Regions from separate parts of the Nocardioides perillae genome, predicted to be linked through region 3. Evidence: predicted binding sites of a transcription regulator. Region 3 holds the regulator's gene; each other region holds the start of a gene.
What was found. Region 3 encodes LexA, which represses DNA repair genes until DNA is damaged. Its sites were predicted from a motif close to TCGAACANNTGTTCGA; they were not measured.

Region 1 (4,300 bases), 250 kb from region 3:
GAGCCGGTCGAACTCGCGGAACGGGTCAGCGGTGCGGATCAGCATCTCTCTCACTCCCTTGCAGGACACCACCGCAGAACCTGTATCTGCGGTTACAGGTTTGTTGTAGCGCGGAGATCACCTACAGTCAAGCGCGTGACCCCGCCGCCTCCCACCGCCACCCGGGTCGCCGCCCACGTCGCGGTCTACGCGATCTCGGTCGCCGCCGAGATGGCCGAGACGCCGGTGCAGAACCTCCGCGTCTACGAGCGCAAGGGCCTGGTCTCCCCGAGCCGCACCGCCGGCGGCACCCGCCTCTACAACCCCGCCGACGTCGAGCGGGTGCAGCGCATCCGCGCCCTCCTCGACGCCGGCTTGAACCTCGCCGGCATCGCCGCCGTGCTCGAGCTGGAGGAGGAGGTCGCCGCCCTGCGCCAGGAGGTACGCCGCCTCCGCGCGCGACGCTGACCGTCGGTGCGGCGTCGCGCCCCCTACCCGACGGACCGATCGTCTCCGTCGGGGTCCTCGGACTCGCCGCGGTGGCCCACCTCGCCCTCGTCGTCTCGCCGGTCGGCGTGAAGGTCCGTTGCGCGGGGTCGCCAGGACTGCAGCACGTCGAGGTCGTCCTGGGCGACGCTGAAGTCGCACGTGGTGCCGTAGGCGTCGCGCACCCGGACGCGGCGCCCCAGCAGGCCACGTCGGCCGACCTCGACCTCGATCGGGAGCCAGAGCCGGGTGGGTGGCACCTCGTAGGCCGCTGCGAGCACGAGTGCCGCCACGTCGGTGAGGAGGACGAGGCTCGACACGGTGCTCGAGCAGGGCAGCACGCGCCGTACGTGCTCGTCGGGCCCCAGCCAGCGGGGCAGCGTTGCGTGGTGGTCAGCCAGCTCGCGGAGCGTGTGGCGAGTGCCGCTCACGCCCGCAGTCCGCGGATCCGCAGCCAGCAGCTGCTCTGTCGTCTTCCGCACCGGACCCCCCGTCCTCGACCCGCGCAGCCTGCCACGACGGGGCCGGCCCTGCCACCGCTGGTCGAGCAGTGCTGGCCCTGCTACCGCTGGTCGAGCAGAGCCGCCAGGCCCGCGTCGGGACCCCGTGAGCCACCGACGACCTCAGGGCAGACCCGTCCCAGGACGGACGTCTCCTCAGCACCGCCGCTGGAACGTCACGCTGCCGTCGGGGTGCGAGACCGTGTCGTAGGCCGGGTCGTGGATGCGGGCGTGGTGCCGGGGACACAGCAACCGGCCGTTGGCCTTGTCGGTCGGCCCGCCTCTGCTCCACGGGATGTCGTGGTGCGCGTGGCACATCCCGGGTGGCCAGTCGCAGCCGGCGGCGGTGCAACCGCCCTGCTCGATCTCGAGGGCGCGGCGCTGTGCGGGGGAGAAGAGCCGCTGTGTGCGACCCAGGTCCAGCACCTCGCAGCGTCCGCCCAGCACGACCGGCGCGATGCCGGACTCGCAGGCGAGCATCCGGGCCCGCCCGGCGCTGATGCGCGTGCCGGTGCTCAGCGTCGCGACCCCGAGCCCGCCCATCAGTGTCTCGAGCGACATCGTGACCGTCACGGTGGCGGGCAGTCCGCCGGCGCGGGGGAGGTCCTTCACCAGGTAGCGCTCGATCAGCTCGCACAGCGCCTGGCCGCGGCGCAGCGGCATCGACGGCCGCTCTCCACCGGCCGCCACCCCTGCGCCGGACTCGGGCTGCGAACCGACGCCCGAGCCGACACCCGACACCGCACCCGGCTCCGCACCCGACTCCGCGCCCGAGCCGCAGCCCGCACCGCCGTCCTCCGTCGCCCGGCGCGCCCGCTGGTGCTTCGGCGCCGCGATCGCGTCGAGGAGCGTGCGCAGCCGGTCGCCGTGCTCGGTGGGGATCGCGAAGCGACCCCGGGTCGTGCCGTGGCCGTCGTCGCTCATGGTCAGCGTCGCTGCCCGCCGCGCCTCGCGCTCCTCCCGCTCGAGCCGCTCGCGCTCCACCTCGTCGGCGACGTCGGGGGCGACGACCTCGAGCACCTTGCGACCGAGGGCGCGCAGCTCGAGCGCGTCGTGGACGGCCGCGCAGTCGAGCAGGAACGTCGCGGCCTCGGCCCGCACGCGGGCGTCGACCCGGTCGGTCGGCAGGGCGTCGACCGCGGCGGTGATGGCCCGCGCCTGGTCGAGGTGCACCCGCCCGTCGGCAAGCGCGTCGGCCACCGCCCGGTGACGCGGCTCGGCGAGCGTCGCGGCCACCCGCGCGTCGCGGAAGCAGTCGGGTCGCGTGCGGCGGGTGTGCGACGCGGCCCAGGCGGCCGTCGACGTCGCACCCGTGGTGCCACCGGCGCCGTCCTCGACCGCCTGCGCGGTCACCCGCAGCCGCAGGGCCGCGACCTGCGCCTCGAGCGCGGCGATGGCGACCAGCGCCTCGCCGAGGTCGGTCTCCGTCATCGACCAGGTCGGCGAGCCCACGACCCGGGTGACGGTCTCGGAGGCCTCCGTGAGCGCGTCGCACACCGGGTGGTGCGACGTCGTCCCGCTCCGGATGGCCATGGGCCATTCTGACATGTCCAGCACGAGAGTGCAACATATCCGTACACACGTTCGACAGTCGGCCCGGCGTAGCAGCGGCCACCCACGACGTACGACGCCGCCCGCACCAGCGTGTGGGCGGACGGCGGCGAGCTGGGGGAGGGACGGGCTACTCGTCCTCGAGCAGCACGTCGTCGGCCACGCCCTCGGGCACCTCGTCGGGGCGGCGGTGCTGCGGGTCGTCGAAGCGCGTGGCCTCGGCGGGGTAGGCCTCGCCCACGGGGTGGGCGCCGCCTGCGGGCGAGCCCTGCGCGGGGTCGTACTGCCCCTCGGCCGCGGCCCCCTCGGTCGTCGAGCTCGGCTCGGCCTGCTCGCCGGAGTCGCTGACGCGACCGGTCGCGCCGTCCGTCTGCTGCGGGTCCTGCGTGCTCACGCGATCACCTCTCGCTGTCGGGTGCCGGCTCCGTACCCTCCGGAGCGCGCGCCATGCCGCGCAGCACCGACCCAGCGCACGCCCTCACCCGGGCAGCGGCTCCCACGACCGCCCGAGGTCGGCCGACGTCGCGGTGCGACCGTCGGAGCCCACCAGGTCGATGCGGCCGTCGAGCGTGGTGGTGAGGCTGCGAGGGTTCGGGAAGGGGAAGGACACCGCGCGCCACGTGCCGCGCCGCAGGTCGACCACCCAGGCGCGCTCGCTGTCGTCGACGAGCGCGAGGTCGCCCCCGAGCGGCTGCACCCGGGTCTCGAAGACGTAGCCGTCGTCGCGGATGCGCTCGGGCACCCGCTGCCACCCCGCGGCCGGCCGACGCCGGTCGAGGACCCACAGGGAGTCGATGGTGTCCTCGGCCCCGACCGCGATGACGGTCAGCACGACGTGGTGCTCGGTCAGCGCGATGCCGCGCGTGGAGCGTCCCGCCGGCGTCTCCAGGCTGTCGAGGCGCCACGGCGCCCTCCCGGTCGGCGCGTGCCACACCCGCGTCGGCTCACCCGCCCGCGTGGTCGCGCCGAGCGCCCACAGCCCGCCGGCCGCGTCGACCAGCGGACCGCCCTCGGCGCGCCCCGGCGGCAGCGCCGGTCGGAAGAGCGTGCGCGTCGACGGCCGGAAGTGCCGCAGCGGGAAGCTGGGCAGCGCGACGTCGCCCGCCCGCCCCGGCAGCCGACGGCCCGCGATCGTGACCGGCGCGAGGTCCTCGTCGGGCGTGAGCACCTCCCACGAGGTCGCCCGCCCCTCGGGGCCGCGAGCGAGCAGGAAGCCGTCGGGGAGGGCGTACGCCTGGAGTCCCGCGCCGCGCCCCCGTGACGGGCGGTCGGGCCCCTCGACGACCACCTCGCCGGAGTCGTCGTAGACGCGGAAGGCGGCGTTGATCGGCCCCTCGTCGTCGTCGGAGGTGGCGCGGGCGACGACCAGCACCCGCCCGTCACCCGCCCGCACGGCCTCGGTGGCGCGGCCGACCTCGAAGATCTCCGCCGGCGTCGCCCGCGGGTCGTCGGCCACCTCGAGCTCGCTGCGCGACCCGAGCCCGCCCCCGCCGGAGCAGGCGCTGAGCACCAGCGCAGCGAGCAGGCCGGCCGCGCCTGCGAGTCGGGTCCGAGACGTCATGCGCGCATGCTGCCACCCCGCGCCGACACCCCGCCGACACCGCATCGAGCCCGACCCCGGGCGCAGCAACGCCCCGGCCGCCGCTGCGCGGCCGGGGCGTTGGCTGAGGTGGAGCTGGTGGGTCACCGGGGGGTGACCCGAGGGCTCACCGCTCCGGCGGGATGACCGGCTGGGTGGCGTTGGGGTCGTAGCCGCTGTCGTAGCCCGTCGACGTGCCCGGCGT
Region 2 (4,300 bases), 1.3 Mb from region 3:
TCGAGCACCGACCGCGGGGTGCGGGGCGGCACCTCGACCACGAGGCCGTCGGCGGCGGTGCGCACGCGCGCCGCGGGCACGCCGGCGTCGTCGAGCCGCTCGGCCAGGACGTCGCGCGCCCGGGCCAGGTCGGCGGCACCGGCGTCGGTGACCGGGACCACCAACCGGGTCCCACCGCCGGTCTCCACCCCCGGCCGGGGCGTCCACTCGCCGCCGAGCGCGACCAGGCCGTAGAGGACGGCCAGCACCAGCCCGGCGACGGCGAGGAGTCGTCCCGGGCGCGAGCCCCGGGCCACGTCAGTGGTCCCCGCGCGGGCCCTGCTCGTCGCGGCGCGAGGTCGGGTCGGTCGGGTCGACGAGGTCGCTGGCGTCGTCGGGGGCCGTGGTGCCGTCGACCTCGTCGAGACGGTCGGCCTGCTCGACCACCTGGGCGATCGCGCCACGGGCCACCTGCAGCTGCACGCCCGGGGCGACCTCGACGTGCACCCGGGCACGGTCGTCGTCGATGGCGGTGACCGTGGCGAAGATGCCCGAGCCCATCATCACCTCGTCGCCCGGCCGCAGCGACGACTGCATGCGGGAGAGCTCCTTCTGCCGCTTGGCCTGCGGCCGGATCAGCAGCAGCCAGAAGAGCAGGGCGATGGCGATGATGGGCAGGAACTCCACGGAGGACCTCTCGACGTGAGCGGCGCACCGTGGGGGTCGGCGCCGGCCGCTCGCGGGCAGGGCGTCGGGCCGGCGCGGCCGGCCCGCCGCGGAGTCTACGTCGACGGGTCGTCGTCGAAGAGCGCGGCGTCACCCGGCTCTCCTGCCCCGCCGGGCTGTCCGCCGACCCAGGCGCCCCACGCGCTCGCCGCCGGCACCGGCAGGCCGAGGTGCTCCCAGGCCGCGGGCGTCGCGACGCGACCGCGCGGGGTGCGGGCGAGCAGCCCGCTGCGCACGAGGAACGGCTCGGCGACCTCCTCGACGGTCTCGCGCTCCTCCCCCACGGCCACCGCGAGCGTCGAGACGCCCACCGGCCCGCCTCCGAAGCGGCGGCACAGCACGTCGAGGACCGCCCGGTCGAGCCGGTCGAGACCGGAGGAGTCGACCTCGTAGAGGTCGAGCGCGGTGCGCGCCACCGGCTGCGTGACGACGCCGTCGGCGCGCACCTGGGCGTAGTCGCGCACGCGGCGCAGCAGCCGGTTGGCGATGCGGGGAGTGCCGCGCGAGCGCGACGCGATCTCGGCCGCGCCTCCCCCGGCCAGCTCGACGCCCAGCAGGTCGGCGGAGCGCCGCACGATGAGCTCGAGCTCGTCGGGCTCGTAGAACTCCAGGTGCGCGGTGAAGCCGAAGCGGTCGCGCAGCGGCCCCGGCAGCAGCCCCGCACGGGTCGTCGCGCCGACCAGCGTGAAGGGCGGGATCTCCAGCGGGATGGCGGTGGCACCCGGGCCCTTGCCGATGACCACGTCGACGCGGAAGTCCTCCATGGCGAGGTAGAGCATCTCCTCGGCCGGTCGCGACATCCGGTGGATCTCGTCGACGAAGAGCACGTCGCCCTCGACCATGCCCGACAAGATCGCGGCGAGGTCGCCGGCGTGGGTGATCGCGGGGCCGCTGGTGAGCCGCAGCGGGCTGCCCATCTCGGCGGCGATGATCATCGCCAGCGTCGTCTTGCCGAGGCCCGGGGGGCCCGAGAGCAGCACGTGGTCGGGAGCGCGACCGCGGCGACGCGCGGCCTCGAGGACCAGCCCGAGCTGCTCGCGCACCCGCACCTGCCCGACCACCTCGTCGAGGGTGCGCGGGCGCAGCGCGGCCTCGACGGCCCGCTCGTCGCCCTCGGCCTCGGCCGCGGTCAGGGTGCGCAGGTGGGCGTCCTCCGCAGCGCTGAGGCGGGCGTCGGGACCGGCGTACGCCGTGGAGGCGCCGTCGGCGGCCGTGTCGAGGTCGTCGTCGGAGTGGGGCACGTCAGGCCCGGCTCAGCGTCTGGAGGGCGGCGCGCAGCAGGGCGCCGACGTCGGGGCGGTCCCCGGCCTGGTCGGCGACGGCCTCGACCGCCTTGTCGGCCTCCTTGGCCGACCAGCCGAGACCGACGAGGCCCTGGGCGACCTGGTCGCGCCAGGGCGCGGCGCCCGGGGCGGGGGCGCCGGGGAGGGGCGCGGCGCCGACCGGGGCGCCGATGCGGTCGCGCAGCTCGAGGATGATGCGCTGCGCACCCTTCTGGCCGATGCCGGGGACGCGGGTGAGGGTCTTGACGTCCTCGTCGGCGACGGCGCGGCGCACGGCGTCGGGGCTGAGCACGGCGAGCATCGCCTGGGCCAGCTTGGGGCCGACGCCCGAGGCGGTCTGCACGAGCTCGAAGACCTGCTTCTCGTCGTCGTCGGCGAAGCCGAAGAGGGTCAGCGACTCCTCGCGCACCACCATGCTGGTGGGCAGCGACGCCTCCGCGCCGAGGCGCAGCGCGGCGAGGGTGCCCGGGGTGCACAGCAGCTCGAGTCCGACCCCGCCGGCGGCGCCGCCGACCTCGAGCACGGCACTGGTGAGGCCGACCTCGGCGACCCGGCCGCGGACGAACGCGATCATGCTCTCCTCCTCGCCGGGGCGGGCCCGGTGACGGTCCTGGGTCGGGTGCCGGCGGGCGTCCGGCTCCGGCTCGCGGCCACGGCGGCGTCGATGCGTGCCTGGGCCCCGCCGCGCCAGATGTGGGTGATCGCGAGCGCGAGTGCGTCGGCGGCGTCGGCGGGCTTCGGTGCGGCGTCGAGGCGCAGGATGCGGGTGACCATCGCCCCGACCTGCGCCTTGTCGGCGCGGCCGCTGCCGGAGACGGCCGCCTTCACCTCGCTCGGCGTGTGCAGGGCCACCGGCAGGCCGCGGCGCGCCGCGGCGACCAGGGCGATGCCGCTGGCCTGCGCCGTGCCCATGACGGTGCTGACGTCGGAGCGGGCGAAGACCCGCTCGACCGCGACCGCGTCGGGGCGGTGCTCGTCGATCCAGGCGTCGATGCCGCGCTCGATGGTGACCAGGCGCACCGCGACGGGCTCGCTGGCCGAGGTGCGGAGCACGCCGACGTCGACCAGGCGCAGGGGCCGCCCGACGTCGCCCTCGACCAGGCCCATCCCGCAGCGGGTCAGGCCCGGGTCGATCCCCAGCACGCGCACGCGTCGCTCCTCGGCTCGAACGTCAGTTCGACACGGGACGTTACGGCGGTGACCGGTCCACCCGGTCTCGACACGCCGATCGCGTCCTCGCAGGCTCAGCCACGCGGCTCGCTCGACCACCGCCGGCGGCTCCGCTGGCGCGTCGCCGCTACGCGTCCTCGAGCTCGGCCATGACCTCGGCCGAGACGTCGACGTTGCTGTAGACGTCCTGCACGTCGTCGAGGTCCTCGAGGGCGTCGACGAGCTTGAAGACCTTGCCCGCGGCGGTCGCGTCGACGGGGATGTCCATCGTGGCGACGAACTGCACGTCGGCGGAGTCGTAGTCGAGGCCGGCGGCCTGCAGCGCGGTGCGGACGGCCACGAGGTCGGTGGCCTCGGAGACGACCTGCCACTGCTCGCCGAGGTCCTCCACCTCCTCGGCGCCGGCGTCGAGGGTGGCCTCGAGGACGTCGTCCTCGCTGACGTCCTTGCCGTCCTGCGACTTGGCGACCACCACGACACCCTTGCGGTGGAAGAGTCGCGAGACCGAGCCCGGGTCGGCCATCGTGCCGCCGTTGCGCGTGACGGCGGTGCGCACCTCCATCGCGGCCCGGTTCTTGTTGTCGGTGAGGCACTCGACGAGGATGCCGACGCCCTGCGCGCCGTACACCTCGTAGGTGATCGTCGAGTAGTCGGCGCCACCGGTCTCGGCACCGGAGCCGCGCTTGACCGCGCGGTCGATGTTGTCGTTGGGGACCGAGGACTTCTTGGCCTTCTGGATCGCGTCGTAGAGCGTGGGGTTGCCGGCCGGGTCACCGCCGCCCATGCGGGCCGCGACCTCGACGTTCTTGATCAGCTTGGCGAACATCTTGCCGCGCTTGGCGTCGATCGCGGCCTTCTTGTGCTTCGTGGTCGCCCACTTGGAGTGGCCTGACATGCGTCCCTCTTCTTCCGACTCGCTCGGTGCCCGCTCGGTGCCTGCTGGGTGCCTGCTCGGTGTGTGCCGAGTGCCGGTCGTCGATCCTACCGGCGGCGCCGGGGGGCGCCGCGCCGGCCACGACCGCGCCGCGACCGCGCCGCGACCGCGCCGCGACCGGACCGCGACCGGACCGCGACCGTCAGCCCAGGAGGTCGAGGAAGAGGCGGTGCAGGCGCAGGTCGTGCCCGACCTCGGGGTGGAACGA
Region 3 (4,300 bases):
GGCGTGGGGCCCGGCGGGACGACGATCAGCCGGCGAGCGGCACCCGCAGGCGCTGGCCCGCGTCGAGGGCGGCGGACTCGAGGGCGTTGAGCCGCTCGATCTGCACCATCACCTCGCGGATGTCGGAGCCGGTCGCGGCGCGCTCGCTCGCGATCTCCCACAGCGTGTCGCCGGTGCCGACGGTGATGACCTCGGTCGGCACGTCGGTGCCCGGGCGGTCGGTGGCGACCGACGACTGGCCCAGGAAGAGCGCGGCGCCCAGCACGACGGCGAGGCAGAGCCCGAAGACCACCAGCCGGCCGCGGCGGGTGAGCCGCAGCTCGCCGCGGGCCGCGGCAGGGCGGCGAGCGGGCGTCGTACGGCCCTGGCTCGTGCGGCCCTGAGTCGTGCGGCCCTGAGTCGTGCGGGCGGGGCTCAGGAAGGTGGGGTCGATCGTCATCGTGCTCATGGGGACCTCCGGGGAAGGGGCGGTCAGCCGCGTCGGGTGTGTCCGGTCGAGCAGATGTCTACGGGCGACCACCGACAGTCCTCACGAGCCGGGCTGCGGCGCTGCTGTCGACCACACGTTCGATCGAACACACGTACGACGTTAGAGCACGTGTTCGAACAGCACAAGGGCCTGGCCGAAAGTGTGTTCGACTCGCGCTCGGGGTGCGCCATCACCCCGCCGCGACCGTTCAATTGCTGGGTTGGCGCCCGGTTACGCGTCGGTAACCGGGCCACAACCCAGCAATTGCCCCACCACCGGGGCCCAGACGTACGCCGGGACGAGCGGCAGCCGCGTCAGTTGCGGCGGAGCGCGGCGCGCCCCTGCTTGGCGAAGACCGCGATCCCCTGCTGCGCGAGCGACGGCAGCAGCGAGCTGCCACGCATGACCCCGCCGCGCCAGGCGGGCAGCGTGCGCACGACGCGGTGACCGCCGACGAGCCCGACCGCCTCGGCGGCCACCTCGTCGACGCTCAGCAGCCGACCCCCGGAGCGCACGAGCGCCTTGGCCAGGCCGTCGTCGCGCATCGTGGCGACCATCTCGGTGTCGACGCCGTCGGGGCACAGTGCGTGCACGCGCACCTCGTCGGGCGTCTCGGCCTGCACCGACATGGTGAGGGAGACGACCGCGGCCTTGGTGGCGGCGTAGGTCGACAGCCCCGGCACCGGACCCAGGCCCGACAACGAGGCGATGTTGACGACGTCGCCGCCGGCCGGCCCGAAGCCGGCCAGCGCCGCACGCGTGCCCCACAGCGCACCCTTGAGGTTGACGTCCACGAGCCGGTCGACCTGGTCCGACGGCAGGTCGGCGAGGGCGCCGTCGTGACCGACGCCGGCGTTGTTGACCCACACCGCGAGGCGACCGTGGCGCGCCGCCTCCGCCGCGACGGTCGCGTGCGAGGCCTCCGAGCGCACGTCCTGCGCCAGTCCGGCCACGGCCCCGATCTCGGCCGCGGCCTGCTCGGCGCCCGCGCCGTCGACGTCGGTGACCACCACGGCGTACCCCCGCTGCACCAGCTTCTCCGCCACCGCCCGGCCGATGCCGCGCGCGGCACCCGTGACGACGGCGGACAGGACGGACGGGCCGGCGGCGGGAGTGCTCATGGCGGCGAGTCTGCCCGACACGCCGTTCGAACAGGTGTTTGAACCACCCCGCCCGCTCGCGCTAGCGTGCGCTCACCGGTCCCGAACGGCGGGACCACGGAGCCTCCCGGGCGCCCGGCCCTGCGCTGACGCACCCGCGCGACGGCTCCGGCGCGGGCACGGGAGGCGCACGATGGCAGGCACGAAGAAGCGGGTGGCCGAGCTGCCCGACGGACCCCCCGACGCGACGGGCCTGACCCCGCGCCAGCAGCGGGTGCTCAACGTGATCCGCGACGCCGTCGAGCACCGCGGCTACCCCCCGAGCATGCGCGAGATCGGCGACGCCGTCGGCCTGTCGAGCTCCTCCTCGGTGGCCCACCAGCTCAAGGTGCTCGAGGAGAAGGGGTTCATCCGCCGCGACCCCAAGCGCCCCCGCGCCCTCGAGGTCTTCCTGCCCGAGTCCGCCGCCGGGCGCCGCGCGGTCGGCGCGGCCACCGACACCGGCTTCGACGAGACCGGCATCGGCGACGCGCTCCCCGCCGCCCAGTACGTCCCCATGGTCGGCCGCATCGCCGCCGGCGGGCCGATCCTCGCCGAGCAGCGCACCGAGGACGTCTTCCCGCTCCCCCAGCAGCTCGTCGGCGACGGCACGCTCTTCATGCTCGAGGTCTCCGGCGACTCGATGGTCGACGCGGCGATCTGCAACGGCGACTACGTCGTCGTGCGCCAGCAGCCCACCGCCCACAACGGGGAGGTCGTGGCGGCGATGATCGACGGCGAGGCGACGGTCAAGACCTTCCAGCGCAAGGACGGCCAGGTCTGGCTGCTCCCCCACAACGACGCCTACGACCCGATCGACGGCACCCACGCCACGATCCTCGGCAAGGTCACCGCGGTCCTGCGCCGCCTCTGACCCCGACGCTGCCCCACGCCGGCCGGCCCCCGCACGGGGGTCGGCCGTCGTGCGTCCACAGGCAGGCCCGAGGCGCCCGTCGTCCCCAGCCAGTACGCCGCGCCCGCCGCCGCGCGCCCTCGCCGGCCACTCCGTCACGCCGCCTGCGTCATGCGGAGCGCGCGCGATCGCGTCGCCTCCGCATGACGCACGCCGCGCCGAGGCCCCACCGCCCCCGGTGACCAGCAGCCGAACAACCGGCGACTTTCGCCGAACCACCGTCACCACCCCCTCCCGGCGTCGTTCAATCCAGTGTGACCACCCCTGACCCCCAGCACGTCGCGCGCCGCACCGTCCTCGCGACCGGCGCGGCCGGCGCCGTCGGCGCGACCGCCCTCGCGAGCGGCAGCGCCGCCGCCGAGCCGGCCCCCCGCACCCGACCCCGCCGCAGCAGCGCGCAGCTCTTCGCGCACGGCGTGGCCTCGGGCGACCCGCAACCGACGGCCGTCGTGCTGTGGACCCGCCTCACCCCGACCGCCGCGGCGACCCCGGGCTCCGGCAAGGGCCCGAAGGCGCACGTGACGTGGCAGGTCGCCACCGACGCCCGCTTCCGGCGGATCGTGAAGCAGGGCACGGTCACCACCAGCGCCAGCCGCGACCACACCGTCAAGGTGCTCGCGACCGGCCTGCGCCCCGCGACGTGGTACCACTACCGCTTCGTCCACCGCGGCGTCGCCAGCCGTCCCGGCCGCACCCGCACCGCCCCCGCGCGCGACGCGCTGCCGGGCAACCTGCGCCTCGGCGTGGTCTCCTGCGCCAATCTGCAGGCCGGCTTCTTCAGCGCCTACCGCCACCTCGCGCGGCGCCGCGACCTGCACGCCGTGCTGCACCTCGGCGACTACCTCTACGAGTACGCCCCGGGCCAGTACGGCCGCGGCCAGGGCAACGAGGACGTCCGCCGCCACGTGCCCGCGCGCGAGATGGTCAGCCTCGCCGACTACCGCCAGCGCCACGCGCAGTACAAGCGCGACCCCGACCTGCAGGACCTCCACGCGCTGGCGCCGATGATCGTCACCTGGGACGACCACGAGGTCACCAACGACCAGTGGCGCGACGGCGCGGAGAACCACGACGCCTCCGAGGGCGACTACGTCCGCCGGCGCGCCCGCGCCCACCGCGCGTACGACGAGTGGATGCCGGTGCTCATGGACGGCACCGCCCGTCTCGGCGACGGCGCCCGGCTCTACCGCCGGCTGCAGTTCGGCCAGCTCGCTGAGCTGAGCATGCTCGACCTGCGCACCTACCGCAGCCAGCAGGTCGGCGGCGTGCCGACGCCCGTGCCCAACCCCGACGCCACCGTGAGCGACCCCGACCGCACGATCCTCGGGCGCCAGCAGATGGCGTGGCTCAAGGCCTCGCTGCAGCAGGAGCGCGCGCAGTGGAAGCTGGTCGGCAACCCGGTGATGATCGCGCCGGTCACCTTCGGGCAGGTCCCCCGCGACCTGCTCGACCCGGTCAACGACGTGACCGGGCTGCTGCCGGCCGACGGCGCGCCCTACAACACCGACCAGTGGGACGGCTACACCGCCGACCGCCGCGAGGTGCTCGACCACATCCGCGACCGCGGGGTGAAGGACGCGCTCTTCCTCACCGGCGACATCCACTCCGGCTGGGCCTGCGAGCTGCCGTACGACGTGGCGACCGCTCCGCTCAGCGACTCCGCGGGCGTCGAGTTCGTCTGCTCCTCGGTCACCAGCAACAACCTCAAGGACATCACCGGCGACCCGTCGGGCGCGACGACCGAGGTGGTGGAGGCCGGCATCCTGGCCAACAACCGCC

Region 1: BJ989_RS05020 (HNH endonuclease signature motif containing protein) is a predicted target of LexA. The motif match lies at 2,538-2,553, and genes of this name have one in related genera.
Region 2: ruvC (crossover junction endodeoxyribonuclease RuvC) is a predicted target of LexA. The motif match lies at 3,153-3,168, and genes of this name have one in related genera.

Annotation. Positions count from the first base shown of each region.
Region 1 covers NZ_JACCAC010000001.1:1,075,436-1,079,735, forward strand. The annotation lists gene BJ989_RS05005 (Hsp20/alpha crystallin family protein) at 1-42, opposite strand, end outside; gene BJ989_RS18150 (MerR family transcriptional regulator) at 136-447, shown strand; gene BJ989_RS05015 (hypothetical protein) at 471-896, opposite strand; gene BJ989_RS05020 (HNH endonuclease signature motif containing protein) at 1,122-2,498, opposite strand; gene BJ989_RS05025 (hypothetical protein) at 2,647-2,910, opposite strand; gene BJ989_RS05030 (hypothetical protein) at 2,995-4,077, opposite strand; gene BJ989_RS05035 (mechanosensitive ion channel family protein) at 4,223-4,300, opposite strand, start outside.
Region 2 covers NZ_JACCAC010000001.1:2,601,651-2,605,950, forward strand. The annotation lists gene BJ989_RS12100 (SecDF P1 head subdomain-containing protein) at 1-296, opposite strand, end outside; gene yajC (preprotein translocase subunit YajC) at 298-666, opposite strand; gene ruvB (Holliday junction branch migration DNA helicase RuvB) at 762-1,847, opposite strand; gene ruvA (Holliday junction branch migration protein RuvA) at 1,948-2,562, opposite strand; gene ruvC (crossover junction endodeoxyribonuclease RuvC) at 2,559-3,128, opposite strand; gene BJ989_RS12125 (YebC/PmpR family DNA-binding transcriptional regulator) at 3,286-4,053, opposite strand; gene pdxT (pyridoxal 5'-phosphate synthase glutaminase subunit PdxT) at 4,235-4,300, opposite strand, start outside.
Region 3 covers NZ_JACCAC010000001.1:1,329,079-1,333,378, reverse strand. The annotation lists gene BJ989_RS06270 (LysM peptidoglycan-binding domain-containing protein) at 26-448, opposite strand; gene BJ989_RS06265 (SDR family oxidoreductase) at 784-1,590, opposite strand; gene lexA (transcriptional repressor LexA) at 1,763-2,482, shown strand; gene BJ989_RS06255 (alkaline phosphatase D family protein) at 2,776-4,300, shown strand, end outside.